Regions from separate parts of the Pseudomonas sp. FG35 genome, predicted to be linked through region 1. Evidence: predicted binding sites of a transcription regulator. Region 1 holds the regulator's gene; each other region holds the start of a gene.
The links. Region 1 encodes FliA, which starts transcription of late flagellar genes. Its sites were predicted from a motif close to CTAAAGTTTNNNNNNNNNNNGCCGNTAA; they were not measured.

Region 1 (3,954 bases):
CCACCCTGGCCAAACTGGCCGCCCGCTACGTGCTCAAGTACGGCGCGCAGAACATCGCGCTGGTGAGCATGGACAGTTTCCGTATCGGCGCGCAGGAGCAGCTCAAGACGCTGGGCCGCATCCTTAACGTTTCGGTGACCCACGTCGATCCGGGCCAGTCCCTGGTGCAGGCGCTGGATCCACTGCTGCGCAAGCGCGTGGTGCTGATTGACACCGCCGGCCTGCAGGCCAGCGATCCGGCCCTGCGCATGCAGCTGGAAAGTCTGGCCGGTCGTGGCATTCGGTCAAAAAATTATCTGGTTCTGGCAACCACCAGCCAAAAACAGGTTCTAACCGCCGCTTATCACAGTTACAAGCGTTGCGGGCTGGCCGGCTGCATCCTGACTAAACTGGATGAGACGGCCAGTCTGGGCGAAGTGTTGAGCCTGGCGATCAGTCACGAACTGCCGGTTGCCTACCTGACCGATGGCCCACGGATTCCGGATGATCTGCATCTGCCGCGGCGTCATCAACTGGTCAGTCGCGCCGTCAGCGTGCAAATGCAGGAAGAACCCAGCGAAGAAGCCATGGCTGACATGTTCGCTGATATCTACCACAGTCCGACCAAGCAGGTTGGCTGAGGTAATGAACAGTTTTCGTACCTACATCGATGGCCTGCCACGCATTGTTCCGGTTGTGAACGCGCAGCCAGTAATGTGGCCTCCGTCTATGCAAGACAAGGTAAAGAAATAACATGGGCAGCATGCATCCCGTACAGGTGATCGCGGTGACCGGCGGCAAAGGTGGCGTCGGCAAGACTAATGTGTCAGTGAACTTGTCCCTGGCCCTGGCAGAGCTTGGCCGTCGGGTCATGCTGCTGGACGCCGACCTGGGGCTGGCGAACGTCGACGTTCTGCTGGGCCTCACACCCAAACGAACCCTGGCCGACGTGATCGAAGGCCGCTGCGAGCTGCGCGACGTCCTGTTACAGGGCCCCGGCGGGATCCGCATCGTGCCGGCCGCTTCCGGCACCCAGAGCATGGTTCACCTGAGCCCGGCCCAGCATGCCGGCCTGATTCAGGCCTTCAGCGACATCGGCGACAATCTCGACGTGCTGGTGATCGACACCGCTGCGGGTATTGGTGACTCGGTAGTCAGTTTTGTTCGCGCAGCGCAAGAAGTGTTGCTGGTGGTCTGCGACGAGCCGACCTCGATCACCGACGCCTACGCGCTGATCAAACTGCTCAACCGCGATTACGGCATGAACCGCTTCCGCGTCCTGGCCAACATGGCCCAGAGCCCGCAGGAAGGTCGCAATCTGTTCGCCAAGTTGACCAAGGTCACGGATCGCTTCCTCGACGTCGCCCTACAATACGTCGGCGCGGTGCCCTACGACGAAAGCGTGCGCAAGGCGGTGCAGAAGCAGCGTGCGGTCTATGAAGCCTTCCCGCGTTCCAAGTGCGCACTGGCGTTCAAGGCGATCGCACAGAAGGTCGACACCTGGCCGCTGCCCGCCAACCCGCGCGGCCACCTCGAATTTTTCGTCGAGCGCCTCGTGCAGCAAACGGCAGGACCTGTGCTATGACCGCCAGCGGTATGAATTTCTACAAGAAGTCGGCGCGTGACGCGCAGTACGAGCTGATCGAGCGTTACGCGCCACTGGTCAAACGCATCGCCTACCACTTGCTGGCGCGGTTGCCGGCCAGTGTGCAGGTCGAAGACCTGATCCAGGCCGGGATGATCGGCCTGCTCGAAGTCTCGACCAAATACGACGCCAGCAAGGGCGCCAGTTTTGAAACGTACGCGGGCATCCGGATCCGTGGTGCGATGCTCGATGAAGTCCGTAAGGGGGACTGGGCACCACGCTCGGTTCACCGCAATACCCGCATGGTCAGCGACGCGATTCGCTCGATTGAAGCTAAAACCGGCCGTGACGCTAAAGATCACGAAGTTGCGGCCGAACTCCAATTGAGTCTCGACGATTACTACGGGATTTTGAACGACACCCTGGGCAGCCGCCTGTTCAGTTTCGACGACCTGTTGCAGGACGGCGAACACGAAGGGCTGCACGAGGATGGCGCCAGTGCTCATCTGGAGCCGTCGCGCGATCTGGAAGACGAACGTTTCCAGGCCGCGCTGGCGGACGCGATTGCCAATTTGCCGGAGCGTGAGCGACTGGTGTTGGCGCTGTACTACGACGAAGAGCTGAACCTCAAGGAGATCGGTGAAGTCCTTGGCGTCAGTGAATCGCGGGTCAGCCAGTTACACAGCCAGTGCGCGGCCCGCTTGCGGGGGCGTTTGGGGGAGTGGCGAGCGCGCTGAAGGCAGTGTGGGGACACTGCGAACGAGGCTGGTGCGGTGGTGAACGGCACCGGTCTTGCTCTGTTGTGCTCCAGACAGTCATCGAGTGTTTTGCCGGATTGATTGAAATGGCGCGTCCAGGTGCTGGGCGCGTTTAAGACTGCTTGGAGGTCGAATTGAACAAAGACATGAAAATCCTCATCGTTGATGACTTCTCAACGATGCGGCGGATCATCAAGAACCTGTTGCGTGATCTCGGGTTCACCAACACCGTTGAAGCCGACGATGGCACTACTGCCATTCCGGTGCTCAACAGCGGCAGCATCGACTTTCTGGTGACCGACTGGAACATGCCCGGCATGACCGGTATCGACCTGCTGCGCCACGTGCGCGCCGATGAAAAGCTCAAGCACCTGCCGGTGCTGATGGTGACCGCTGAAGCCAAGCGCGAGCAGATCATCGAAGCGGCCCAGGCCGGCGTTAACGGCTACGTGGTCAAACCTTTCACGGCTCAGGCGCTGAAAGAAAAAATCGAGAAGATTTTCGAACGCATCGGCTGATGACGCGCGGGGGAGCTATGGAGCATAACGAATCTTCACAGGGCGACTTCGAGTCGACTCTGAAAAAACACGCCGTCGAACTGGTCGAAAGCCTTGAAAAAGGCAAGTTCGGCGACGCCGTGCAACTGATCCATGAGCTCAATCAGACCCGTGACCGTGGCCTGTACCAGGAAGTGGGCAAGCTCACGCGTGAACTGCACAGTGCGATCGTCAACTTCCAGATCGATCCGCACATGCCGCAGGCTGAGGAAGTGTCGCAAATCACCGACGCTACCGAGCGCCTGGGCTACGTGGTCAAACTGACCGAAGCTGCCGCCAACCGCACCATGGATCTGGTGGAAAGCGCGACCCCCGTGGTCAATGGCCTGGCTGACGAAGCCCAGGCCTTGAGCGCCGATTGGGGCCGCTTCATGCGCCGTGAGGTCGGGGCTGAAGAGTTCCGTGAGCTGGCGCGCCGGGTCGACGGTTTTCTGGCACGCAGCAGCGCGGACAACCGCGCGGTGTCGAGCAATCTGAACGACATTCTGCTCGCCCAGGATTACCAGGACCTCACCGGTCAGGTGATCAAGCGCGTGACCCAATTGGTCACCGAAGTCGAAAGCAACCTGCTCAAGCTCGTGCTCATGGCCAGCCAGGTGGACCGCTTTGCGGGCATCGAACATGACCGTGCGGCGATGCTTGCTGAAAAAGATCCACAAAAACATCTCTCGCAGGGTGAAGGTCCGCAGATTCATGCCGATAAACGAGAAGACGTTGTGTCCGGTCAGGACGATGTGGACGATTTGTTATCCAGCCTTGGATTTTGAGTTTTTTTGGGTTTTTAGACCTGTAGGAGCACCCCATTAATGAGCTTCGGCGCCGATGAAGAGATCCTTCAGGATTTCCTGGTTGAGGCCGGCGAGATTCTTGAGCAACTGTCCGAACAACTGGTCGAGCTGGAAAGCCGCCCGGATGACGCAGATCTGCTCAACGCAATTTTTCGCGGTTTCCACACTGTAAAAGGGGGCGCCGGCTTCCTTCAGCTCAACGAGCTGGTGGAGTGCTGTCACATCGCCGAAAACGTGTTCGACATCCTGCGCAAGGGTGAACGACGCGTCGATGCAGAACTGATGGA
Region 2 (3,954 bases), on a different contig from region 1:
AAGCGGCCCTCACCCTAACCCTCTCCCAGAGGGAGAGGGGACTGACCGAGGTGTTTGGTCGTGATACATCGACCTGAAGGTCCAGAGTCGAACGCCGGATTTGAAAGGCATGGAGATCGGCTCCCTTTCCCCCTCGCCCCCTTGGGGGAGAGGGTTGGGGTGAGGGGGTTGCTCTTGATCTTCAGATTCTGAAACTACCCACCAACTGCTTGAGTCGCGCAGCCTGCTGCTCCAGATCCGCACAAGCCCGCAACGTCGCCTGCAAGTTCTCCACGCCTTCCTGGTTCAGCGTATTGATCTCGTTGATATCCACGTTGATCGACTCGACCACCGCCGTCTGCTCTTCCGTCGCGGTCGCCACCGACTGGTTCATGCCGTCGATCTCGCCGATGCGCTGGGTCACGCTGCCCAGACGTTCGCCGGCCTGGTTGGCGATGCCGACGCTGCTTTCGCTCTCACGCTGGCTCTCGGTCATGATGCCGACCGCCTGACGCGCGCCGACTTGCAGCTCTTCAATCATCTTCTGCACTTGCTGCGCCGAATCCTGGGTGCGGTGTGCCAGGTTGCGGACTTCGTCGGCCACCACGGCGAAACCACGACCGGCTTCACCGGCACGGGCCGCTTCGATGGCGGCGTTGAGCGCCAGCAGGTTGGTCTGCTGGGAGATGCTGGTGATCACTTCCAGAATCTGCCCGATGTTCACGGTGTTGCTGTTCAGGGTTTCGATGTTGCCGCAGGAGTCGCTGATCTTCGCCGACAGTTGCTGCATCGCGTGGATAGTCTTGTCCACCACCTGCTGGCCGTCTTCGGCCAGGCTGCGCGCATCGCTTGAGTGTTGCGAGGCGAGGGCGGCGTTCTGGGCGATTTCCTGGGCGGCAGCGCCGAGCTGGTTGATCGCGGCGGCCACGCTATTGGTGCGCGAGGCCTGCTGGTCGGAGTTGAACATCGACGAGTTCGACGCCGCGACCACGCGCAGCGCGACTTCGTTGACTTGCCCGGTGGCCGAGGAGACTTCGCGGATCGAGGTGTGGATGCGCTCGACGAAACGGTTGAACGACAGCCCCAGCGCACCGAATTCATCGTGGCCGTGGATGGTCAGGCGTTTGGTCAGGTCACCTTCGCCTTCGGCGATGTCGTGCATGGCGCGGCCCATGGTCAGCAGCGGCTGCATCAGCACGCGGATCAGCATGCCGAGCAGGGCGATGATGATCACCACGGCGATGACCATCGCGATCAGCGCCGAGGTGCGGAACTCGCTGAGCATCGAGAACGCGGTGTCCTTGTCCAGCACCAGCGCCACGTACCAGTCGGCCGACGGCACGCCGTTGACGCGGGTGAAGGAGATCAGTTGGGTCTTGCCGTCGAACTCGACTTCTTTCAGGCCCGGGCTGACGTTCGGCGCGCCGTTGGGATAGGCCTCGGCCAGGGTCTTGAGTACCAGCTTGCTGTCCGGGTGGATCAGGATCTTGCCGTCGGCGCTGACGATGAACGCATGGCCGTGGCCGCCGAAGTTCAGTGAGTTGATGATTGCGCTGACGCTGGACAGATCAATGTCGGCACCGGCCACACCAATCATCTGGCCCTGGCGCTGTACCGGCGTGGCGACGGTGATCACCAGTTTGCCCGACGAGGCGGCGATGTACGGTTCGGTGACGATGGTCTGTTGCGCAGCGTTGGCGGCCTTGTACCAGCCACGGGCGCGCGGGTCGTAATCCGGTGCGCGGTTGCCGGCCGGGACCGAGAACATCACGCCGTCGGCGCCGCCGAAGTAGCTGAGCTGGAAATTGCCGGTGTAGGCGGGCAGGTCGATGATGCGTTTCAGGCTGGCCGGGGCGTTGCCGTCGGCGACAACCTGCTGCGCCATCGATTGCAGCAACTGGATGCGGCTTTCCAGCCAGGTCTGGATGTTGCTGGTGGTCAGGCTGCCCAGTTCCTGCATCGATGCTTCGGTGCTACTTTGCAGGGCTTCGCGCTGGCGATAGTCGTTGAACAAAATGAAACAGGCGAATGCAACGGCCACCACGAGGGCGGCAGCCAACAAGATCTTGTGGCTGAATTTCATGTTTCTGGTCATTAAGAGAGCTACCGCGAAGGGGCTGGTCAAGAAAGGGCGGCAATTTGCCACACTCTGGGGCTTTGCGCTGCTGTTATTTCGACCGCCACGCGCCAAAGATTAGGCGCCTTTTGCTAAAAGCGACGAAATGCTCGATAGCCTTACAAACTGTCTGATTTACCGGCAAAAGCCGGACGAGCGGGTTAACAAATAGCCAGCCTCCCAGGGAACCAGACAGGGGTTTTCTCTTCTAAGCTTCTGGTTGGCGCCATGCCATCCCCCTTCCGTTCCAGGAGTTACACCATGTCGCTGCGATCTATCGCCCTTCTGTCGTTTTGCGTGCTGTTGGCCGCATGCAGCAAGGTCAATCAGGAAAACTATTCGAAGCTCTCGGCCGGCATGGCCAAGGCCGAAGTGGAGACGCTGCTTGGCAAGCCCACCGATTGCTCGGGCGCGCTCGGCATGTCCAGTTGCACCTGGGGCGACAAGAACAGCTTTATCAGCGTGCAGTACGCCGGTGACAAAGTGCTGATGTTTTCCGGCCAAGGCCTGAAGTAAACCGGGGCTTCGCGCCCACGGGAGAAAAACAATGAAGCGGTTATTGCTTGTCCTTTTGGCCGGCCTGGTATTGGTCGGCTGCGCCACGTCCGGTGAAGATCCGCTGGCGCCGAAGACGGTCAACAGTGTCAATCTCAAGCGTTACCAGGGCACCTGGTACGAACTGGCGCGTCTGCCGATGTACTTCCAGCGCAATTGCGCGCAGTCCGAAGCCCGTTACTCGCTCAAGCCCGACGGCAATGTGGCGGTGTACAACCGCTGCCTGACGGCGGACTGGACGTGGGAAGAAGTCAAAGGCACGGCTTATCCACAGGTGCCGGGCAAGACCGACAAGCTGTGGGTCGAATTCGATACCTGGTTCTCGCGCCTGATTCCGGGTGTGGCGAAGGGTCAATACTGGGTGCTGTACGTCAGCGATGACTACAAGACCGCCCTCGTCGGTGACCCGAGTCGTCGCTACCTGTGGCTGTTGTCCCGCACGCCGACCGTCAACGGTGTGGTGCGTGAGGAGCTGTTGAGCAAGGCGCGTCAGCAGGGTTATGACACCACGCGCCTGATCTGGCGTACGTCGGATCAACAAATGGCCAAGACGTCCAACTGACTTCTCCTGTTCTGATCGTTCCCACGCTCCGCGTGGGAATGCCTCAATGGACGCTCTGCGTCTGCTTTTGGGACGCGGAGCGTCCCGGGCTGCATTCCCACGCAGAGCGTGGGAACGATCAGTAACAGAAGTTTGTGTCAGCCCAAAAGCTCTCGCAGGACCTGGGTAAAGGCGCGATTGCTGTCCTCCTCCCCGGCATGTCGCCCCTCGCGCACGACCCACTGACCGTTGACCAGCACATCGCGCACCTGACGGTCGCCACCGGCAAACAGCCAGCGATTGAGAATCCCGTCACCGCTGGCCGTGGCCAGATACGGATCGTTGCCATCGAGTACGATCCAGTCGGCACGCTTGCCGACTTCCAGCGCACCGATCGGCTGGCCCAGTGCCTGAGCGCCACCGTCCAGTGCCGCGTCATACAGCGTACGGCCGACCATCGGCTGATCCGCGCCATACAAGCGATTGCGCCGCTGATCGCGCAGACGCTGGCCGTATTCCAGCCAGCGCAGTTCTTCCACCACACTCAACGACACATGGCTGTCGGAGCCGATGCCCATCCGCCCGCCCTGAGCGAGGAAATCCACCGCCGGGAAAATCCCGTCGCCGAGGTTGGCCTCTGTGGTCAGGCACAGGCCGGCGATGGCGCGACTCTTGGCCATCAGCGTGACTTCTTCCGGATTGGCGTGGGTCGCGTGCACCAGGCACCAGCGCTGATCGACCTCGGTGTTTTCGTACAACCATT
Region 3 (3,954 bases), on a different contig from region 1:
CGGGTCGACCGGGGTGGCCGGGGCGGCGCCGTTCTGGCCTTGATCCGCCGGTTTCGACGGGTCGGCACCTTGCGCACCTTCGATGGCGGCCTGGGCCTTCTTGGTCAGCACCACGATGTCGATACGGCGGTTGACCGGGTTGAACGGGTTCTCCTTGTCGAACAGCGCCGACGAGGCGTAACCCACCACACGCGCCACTTGCGAGTCCGGGTAACTGCCCGCCACCAGCGCACGCCGGGCGGCGTTGGCGCGGTTGGCCGAAAGCTCCCAGTTGCCGAAATCGCCGTTGCCCACGTAAGGCTTGGCGTCGGTGTGACCGCTGATGCTGATCTTGTTCGGCACCGCCTTGATGGTGTCGGCCATGGCCAGCAGGATGTCTTCGAAGTACGGCTTCAGGCGTGCAGAACCGGAGTCGAACATCGGCCGGTTCTCGGCGTCCATGATCTGGATACGCAAGCCGTTCGGCGTGATTTCGAACAGAATCTGATCCTTGAACTTCTGCAACTGCGGGTTCTCGTCGACCTTGTTCTGCAGTTCTTGCAGCAACAGTTCCAGGCGTTCTTTCTCGACCTGCTCGGCCATGCCTTCAACCTGTTCGGTGTCGACCGTGACCTTGTCCGGCTGCGGCTGCGACTTCACTTCGGGGTTGAGGGTATTTTCCGGCGCCAGGGTCGGCGTACCGCCCAGGTCGATGATGTACGGCGTGCCGCTCTCGGAGAAACCGACCGGGTCCTTGAAGTAACCGGCGATGGCGATCTTCTGTTCCGGGGTCGCGGTGGACAGCAGCCACAACACCAGAAAGAACGCCATCATCGCCGTCGCGAAGTCGGCGAAGGCGATCTTCCACGCCCCGCCGTGATGCCCGCCGGCGATGCGCTTGACGCGCTTGATGATTATCGGCTGGTTATTTTCCATGACTTAACGACCGCGAACGGCTTGTTCCAGCTCGGCAAAGCTTGGACGGTGAGCCGGGTACAGCACCTTGCGACCGAACTCGACAGCCAGCGACGGCGGCATGCCGGAAGCCGAAGCCACCAGAGAGGCCTTGATGGCTTCGTAGACGTTCAGCTCTTCCTTGGCATCGTGCGCCAGGGAGTGCGCCAAAGGACCGAAGAAACCGTACGCCGCGAGAATACCGAAGAAGGTACCCACAAGTGCCGCACCCACGTGCAGGCCGATGGATTTCTGATCGCCTTCACCCAGCGAGGCCATGGTCACCACGATACCGAGTACCGCCGCGACGATACCGAAACCCGGCATGGCGTCGGCGATGCCGTTCACCGCGTGGGACGGATGCTCAAGGTCTTCCTTCAGGCTGTACAGTTCCATGTCGAACAGGCCTTCCAGCTCGTGGGGAGCCATGTTGCCGGAGGACATGATGCGCAGGTAGTCGCAGATGAACGCGGTCATGCGTTCGTCTTTCAGTACCGCCGGGTACTTGGCGAAGATCGGGCTCGCGGCGGCGTCTTCGATGTCGCCTTCGATGGCCATCATGCCTTCACGGCGGCTCTTGTTGAGGATCTCGTAGATCAGGCCAAGCACTTCCAGATAGAACGTGTGGCTGAAACGCGAACTGAACATGCTCAGGGATTTCTTGAGCACGTGCATCGTCATGTAGCCGGGGTTGGCCTGGAGGAAGGCTCCGAGTGCCGCACCGCCGATGATCATCACCTCGAAGGGCTGGATCAGGGCGGCAATCTTGCCGTGGGAGAGCACGTATCCGCCGAGCACGCTCGCGAATACGACGATGATGCCGATAATTTTAGCCATAGGTAGAAAGGTACTTGTTTAAGTCGGGTTCAAGGTCATATTCGGAAGTTAAAAAATCTCTTCTTCTACTTATCGGCAAAACTGCGCCAGACTATAGCCAGTTCAGGCGAAAAGCCAATTTAGCCCATGCCGGGCGCGTCTACAGTCAGTGAAGATCTCGTCCAGACATGGCTAATGAAACGAACGTCCCACACGTAAAACCGACCACACTCGATGGCTGGGTGAAGCTGCTCGACAGCGTTCGTCTGCCAGTGCCGCAAGACGCCCATGACCGGGTCTGCCGGGCGATTCGCGATGACCGCAGCTCGCTGCGCGACATCGCCGACCTGATGCAGGACAGCCCGGCGCTGGCCCTGAGCATCATCCGCGAAGCCAACCGCCACACCCACGGCAACATGACTGCGCCTGCGGAAAACCTCGAAGTGGCGATCAATCGCCTCGGCCTTGCCCGTACCGAAGAACTGCTCGCCCGCCTGCCCGCCGAACCTGCCGCGCAGATCCCCCAGGCCCTGCGCCAGTTGCAGATGATCAGCCAGCACGCCACGCAACAGGCCAACGGTTTTTTCGCCAGTCGCCTGGCGCGACTGTGGCAGGACATTCATTGGGGCAGCCTGTTGTTTCTGTCGCCGCTGTGGCCGTTGGCGCTGACCTTTCCCCAACTGCTTGAAGAGTGGGAAGTGCGGGTTATCCACAAGGGTGAATCGGCGCGAGTCGTGGAAAAGCAGCTGTTCGGCGTACGCCTGCTGAAGATCGGCGAGGCGCTGGTGCAAGTCTGGCGTCTGCCGGTCTGGGTGCAGCAAGGTTATCGGCTGCTGCTGACCGAACAGCGCGAACTGGTCAAAGTCCTGCGCATTGCCCGCGACGTCGATCATCCGTTGCGCCAGCAGAATCGCCTCGATGACGACCCGACCCTGCGCCGCTGGCTCAACCAGCCGGCCAACACCGTGTTGCTGGCCAACGGACTGGCACTGTCGGCGCAACAGGCCTGGGACAGTCCGCACAGTGAGCGCTGGCAATTCCTGACCAGCCTCTACCTGCAAATCTCGATGGACGAGGTGCAACAACAATTGCACCAACAGGCCGCCGTCAGCGCTCGCCATCATTTCATGCCGGACCTTTGGCACCCGGCGCTTTCGCTGCTGTGGCCGTGGGGTACCCGTCGCCTTCCAGCCGGAATGCTGCCGGCTGCCGCGCCGTCCGCTGAAGACCTGAGCCAGTGGCGCCGGCAATGCGCCGAACTGCTGGCGGTGCCAAGTCGCTTCACCAACGCCATGAGCCTGACCGTCGCCGCCCGCGACGCGCTGGTCGCCAGCGGCATGCGTCGGGTGATGATCCTGATGGCCGACCGCGGCCACGCCAATCTGCGCGTCCATCAAACCTCCGGGTTGCCGAAGGACGCCGCTGCGCTGAATTTCGTCGTCAGCCAGAGTTCGGTGCTGCAACGCTTGCTCGCGCAGCAGGCGCAAGTGCGGATCACCCCGGACAACAACGCCCAGTTTTCCGCCCTGCTGCCGCCCTCGCTGCGCGCCCTTTTCCGTGGTGAACACCTGTTCCTGCGTTCACTGGTGAACAACGGCCGGGTGATCATGATTGTGGTCGCCGACCAGGGTGGCGGTCCGTTCGCCGACATCACCGTGCAAGCCTTCGGCAAAACCGCGCAGTGCATCGAGAAAGCCCTGCACAGTTTTAGCCAGCGCGGCCAATGACAGCTACAATCCCTCCCCTTTGTGCTCTGGAGACCTCACATGTCTGATTTCTCTGGCCTGGCCCTGGTGATCGAGCCGAGCGATCTGCTGCCGCGCCTCGAATCCCGCGATCTGATTCTGGTGGATCTGACCAGTGCCGCCCGCTACACCGAAGGACACATTCCCGGCGCACGTTTTGTCGATCCGAAACGCACCCAGCTGGGTCAGGCGCCGGCTCCGGGGCTGTTGCCGAGCAAGGAAAAAATCGAAGAACTGTTCGGTGAGCTGGGCCATCGCAAAGATTCGGTTTACGTGGTCTATGACGACGAAGGCGGCGGCTGGGCCGGGCGCTTCATCTGGCTGCTCGATGTGATCGGTCACGACAAATATCACTACCTCGACGGCGGTCTGCCGGCGTGGCTGGCGGAGGGTTCACCGATGTCGATCCAGATTCCTCCGGCGGTGGGCGGCCCGGTTGCCTTGACCCTGCACGAGGAAC
Region 4 (3,954 bases), on a different contig from region 1:
TCAAGACGGAAAACGCCGGACAGGCGCAGATCCGCAATGTCCGACGCACAACTCAGAAAGCCCTGACGATACCGACCGACTTCGTTGAGGAAGTCACCCAGCCGCATGTTGCGGGTCACGATCAGCCCGTCGACCCAGGCACCGGCGTCCATGTCCAACGGCGGCGCCGGGCGAATTTGATGGTGGTCGATCAGATAGCTCTGACCGGCGATGGCCTCCATCGAGTTGCCTGCGGAGTGAATTGCGACCCGGCCACTGGTGACGCTCAGGCGCGTGCATCCATCTTCCTGGCGCAGAATGAATCGCGCCTTGAACGGCTCGTAACTGCCATGACGACTCTGCACCCGCAGCGGTCGATCAATTGGCGCACCTTCATCGGCGCCACCGCAGGTGACGATGATTTCGCCACGGGTCAGCCTGATCAGCCGTTGCTGTGCGGTGTAATCGAGATCCACGCTGCTGGCGGTGTTGAGTTCGATCCGCGTGCCGTCCGGCAACTGGAAGCCACGGCGTTCGCCGGTGGCGGTGGCGTAGTCGGCGCTCCATTGTTGCCAGGCGGAAGTGTCGCTGGCCAGCCACCCCGCCGAACCCATCAACAGGGCGCCGGACAACAGCTTCAACGCCTGACGTCGACCCAGACCCTGCGCACTGTTTTCCAGCGTGTTGAATGCCACCTGCGCACCGGGCACGGCGCGCAGATTGTGGGTCAGTTCAGCTTGCAGAGACTGCACCCGTTGCCAGGCCAGTTCGTGGTCATGGTGTTCGGCGCGCCATTGTTCGCACTGGCGATTCAGGCGCGGATTGCCATGGTTGTTGCGCAGGCGCAAGAGCCAGTGAATGGCCTGTCGGACGACCTGTTGCGGTGGCTCGGCGCGACGGCCAAGCGAGAGGTTATCCACTGGCATCAGTTTTCGTACCGCAGCACGTAGCAGTGAAACAGGGCGTCGGCGACGTAGCGTTCTACCGAGCGCAGAGACAGTCCCATCTGCTCGGCGATCTGCTTGTGGGTCAAACCTTCGCACTGCGCCAGCAGAAATGCCTGACGCACTTTCGGCTTCAGGCCTTCAAGCATGCGGGCAATGCCCTCGAGCAGTTCGATCACCAATGCGCGGGATTCGCCACTTGGGGTTTCGGCTTCAGGCAAATGGGCGATGGTTTCCAGATAGGCGCGCTCAATTTCTTCACGGCGCCAATGATCTATCACCAAACCCCGGGCAACCGTGCGCAAGAATGCGCGAGGTGCCTTGAGTTCCAGACGCTCGGTGCGTTGCAGCAAACGCACGAACGTGTCCTGAGCCAGATCCGCCGCATCGGCGGCATTGCCCAGTCGCGCGCGCAACCAGCCGTTGAGCCAGCCGTGATGACTACTGTAAAGCGCCTGTACTGCAAACTCAGATGAGGACATGAACGCGACAGCCCGAACGTCACAAATGATAATTAGTCGCATTGTCATCAAGGGTTACAGAATTTGCAACCGGCGCTGCAAAACAGTCATCAAAAAATGACAAGCGAACGCTCTGGCACGCCGTTCGGCGGGAATCTGCCAGAAATGCCGTCCATTTCCTGCAAAGCCCTAAGTTTTATCCGAAGCGTGCCGACAGACTGGTGAGACATGCGTGCACCAAAGTAGAGCAGCCGTCAGAACGCTGCCTGCGCTGTACATGGAATGTTGCATCCGGAACGCATCCCCACTTTTCGCATAAGAAGTCCCATGAAATGAATCTCAAGTTCAGCCATAAAATCCTGCTGGCCGCCTCGGGCGTTGTGGTCCTGGCGTTCGCGCTGTTCACTTTGTACAACGACTATCTGCAGCGAAATACGATTCGCCAGAACCTCCAGTCCTCGGTCCAGCAGGCCGGTGACCTGACCGCCAGCAGTGTGCAGAACTGGATGAGCGGACGGATTCTGGTGCTGGAAAACCTCGCGCAGAACGTCGCTCATCAAGGCAAGAACGCCGACTTCCCGGGCCTGGTCGATCAACCGGCCTTCACCTCGAACTTCCAGTTCACCTACGTCGGCCAGGCCAACGGTGTGTTCACCCAGCGCCCTGACGCGAAGATGCCGGACGGCTACGACCCGCGTCAGCGCCCGTGGTACAAGCAGGCCGTGGCCGCTGACCAGACCATGCTGACCCCGCCATACATGGCTGCCGTTGGCGGGCTGGTGGTGACCATCGCCATGCCGGTGAAAAAGAACGGCGAACTGCTCGGCGTAGTGGGCGGTGACCTGAGCCTGGAAACCCTGGTAAAGATCATCAACTCGGTGGACTTCGGTGGCCTGGGCCACGCGTTCCTGGTCAGCGGTGACGGTCAGGTAATCGTCAGCCCGGACAAAGACCAGGTGATGAAGAACCTCAAAGACATCTACCCGAACGCCGGTGTGCGCATCGAGAAGGGCAATCAAAACGTGGTGCTCAACGGCCAGGAACGCATCCTGTCGTTCACCCCGGTTGCCGGTCTGCCGAATGCCGAGTGGTACATCGGTCTGTCGATCGACCGCGACAAGGCCTACGCCGCACTCAGCCAGTTCCGTACCTCTGCAGTGATTGCGATGTTCGTTGCGGTGGGCGCGATTGCAGTGTTCCTGAGCCTGCTGATCACCGTGCTGATGCGTCCGCTGATCACCATGGGCCGCGCGATGCAGGACATCGCCCAGGGTGAAGGTGACCTGACCCGTCGTCTGGTAGTGGAAAGCAAGGACGAGTTCGGCGAGTTGGGCAGTTCGTTCAACCAGTTCGTGGAGCGGATTCACGCTTCGATCTCCGAAGTGTCTTCCGCGACTCGCCACGTACACGATCTGTCCCAACGGGTGATGGCATCGTCCAACGCTTCGATCATCGGCTCCGACGAGCAAAGCGCGCGCACCAACAGTGTCGCTGCGGCGATCAATCAGTTGGGTGCCGCCACCCAGGAAATCGCCCGCAACGCCGCCGACGCTTCGCAACACGCCAGTGGCGCGAGCGAGCAGGCCGATGACGGTCGTCAGGTGGTCGAGCAGACGATTCAGGCCATGACCGAGCTGTCGCAGAAGATCAGCCTGTCGTGCACCCAGATCGAAACCCTGAATGCCAGCACCGACAACATCGGCCACATTCTCGACGTGATCAAAGGCATCTCCCAACAGACCAACCTGCTGGCGCTCAACGCAGCCATCGAAGCGGCCCGTGCCGGTGAAGCCGGACGCGGTTTTGCGGTGGTGGCGGACGAGGTGCGTAACCTCGCTCACCGCACTCAGGAATCGGCGGAAGAAATCCACAAGATGATCACTTCGCTGCAGGTCGGCTCCCGCGAAGCGGTGACCACCATGAACGCCAGTCAGGCGTCCAGCGAGGAAACCGTTGAAGTGGCGAACCAGGCCGGTCTGCGTCTGGTCAGCGTGACCCAGCGCATCGGCGAAATCGATGGCATGAACCAGTCGGTGGCCGCCGCTACCGAGGAACAGACTGCCGTGGTGGAAACCCTCAACGTCGACGTCAACCAGATCAACCTGCTGAACCAGCAGAGCGTGGCCAACCTCAATGAAACGTTGAAGGATTGCGATGCGTTGTCGCAGCAGGCCAACCGTTTGAAACAGCTGGTCGACAGCTTCAAGATCTGATCGCTTGCGGTAAAAAACAGCCCGCTGCGGAGTGATCCGCAGCGGGCTCTTTCATGCCTTACACAAACAGCTTCAGCACATTGCCCATCGCGTCATCGGCAAACCCCTGCACGAAATCCTTGAACCCCGGCAGCGCCTCGGGCCCACCGCTGGCCGGCTCGGCAATGATCGTCCAGGTCGCCCGCGACTTGCCCGCGCCTAGTGACTCCACATTCATCGCCGCCCACAGATTGGCCACGCCCAGGGTGTTGTAGATGGTGGTCCAGGTCATGCTCAGCGCGTGGTCGTCCCGTGAGTTGAGTTGCTCGACCACGACGTTGCCATCCTTGAAGAACTTCTTGCGCAGCGAAGACACGC

Region 2: a site for FliA is predicted at 2,150-2,177, ahead of ACODTD_RS14495 (methyl-accepting chemotaxis protein). Genes of this name have one in related genera too.
Region 3: a site for FliA is predicted at 1,840-1,867, ahead of motA (flagellar motor stator protein MotA). Genes of this name have one in related genera too.
Region 4: a site for FliA is predicted at 1,574-1,601, ahead of ACODTD_RS28470 (methyl-accepting chemotaxis protein). Genes of this name have one in related genera too.

The regions. Positions count from the first base shown of each region.
Region 1 is NZ_JBMDJR010000017.1:41,516-45,469, reverse strand. Features, by position in the region: gene flhF (flagellar biosynthesis GTPase FlhF) at 1-620, shown strand, start outside; gene fleN (flagellar synthesis regulator FleN) at 734-1,564, shown strand; gene fliA (RNA polymerase sigma factor FliA) at 1,561-2,301, shown strand; gene ACODTD_RS25340 (chemotaxis response regulator CheY) at 2,469-2,840, shown strand; gene ACODTD_RS25335 (protein phosphatase CheZ) at 2,858-3,646, shown strand; gene ACODTD_RS25330 (chemotaxis protein CheA) at 3,686-3,954, shown strand, end outside.
Region 2 is NZ_JBMDJR010000006.1:244,787-248,740, forward strand. Features, by position in the region: gene ACODTD_RS14495 (methyl-accepting chemotaxis protein) at 182-2,074, opposite strand; gene ACODTD_RS14500 (hypothetical protein) at 2,357-2,611, shown strand; gene ACODTD_RS14505 (lipocalin family protein) at 2,643-3,212, shown strand; gene ACODTD_RS14510 (formimidoylglutamate deiminase) at 3,350-3,954, opposite strand, start outside.
Region 3 is NZ_JBMDJR010000019.1:59,077-63,030, reverse strand. Features, by position in the region: gene motB (flagellar motor protein MotB) at 1-915, opposite strand, end outside; gene motA (flagellar motor stator protein MotA) at 919-1,770, opposite strand; gene ACODTD_RS26265 (HDOD domain-containing protein) at 1,938-3,476, shown strand; gene ACODTD_RS26260 (rhodanese-like domain-containing protein) at 3,516-3,954, shown strand, end outside.
Region 4 is NZ_JBMDJR010000028.1:22,403-26,356, reverse strand. Features, by position in the region: gene ACODTD_RS28480 (FecR domain-containing protein) at 1-905, opposite strand, end outside; gene ACODTD_RS28475 (sigma-70 family RNA polymerase sigma factor) at 905-1,405, opposite strand; gene ACODTD_RS28470 (methyl-accepting chemotaxis protein) at 1,717-3,597, shown strand; gene ACODTD_RS28465 (SRPBCC family protein) at 3,656-3,954, opposite strand, start outside.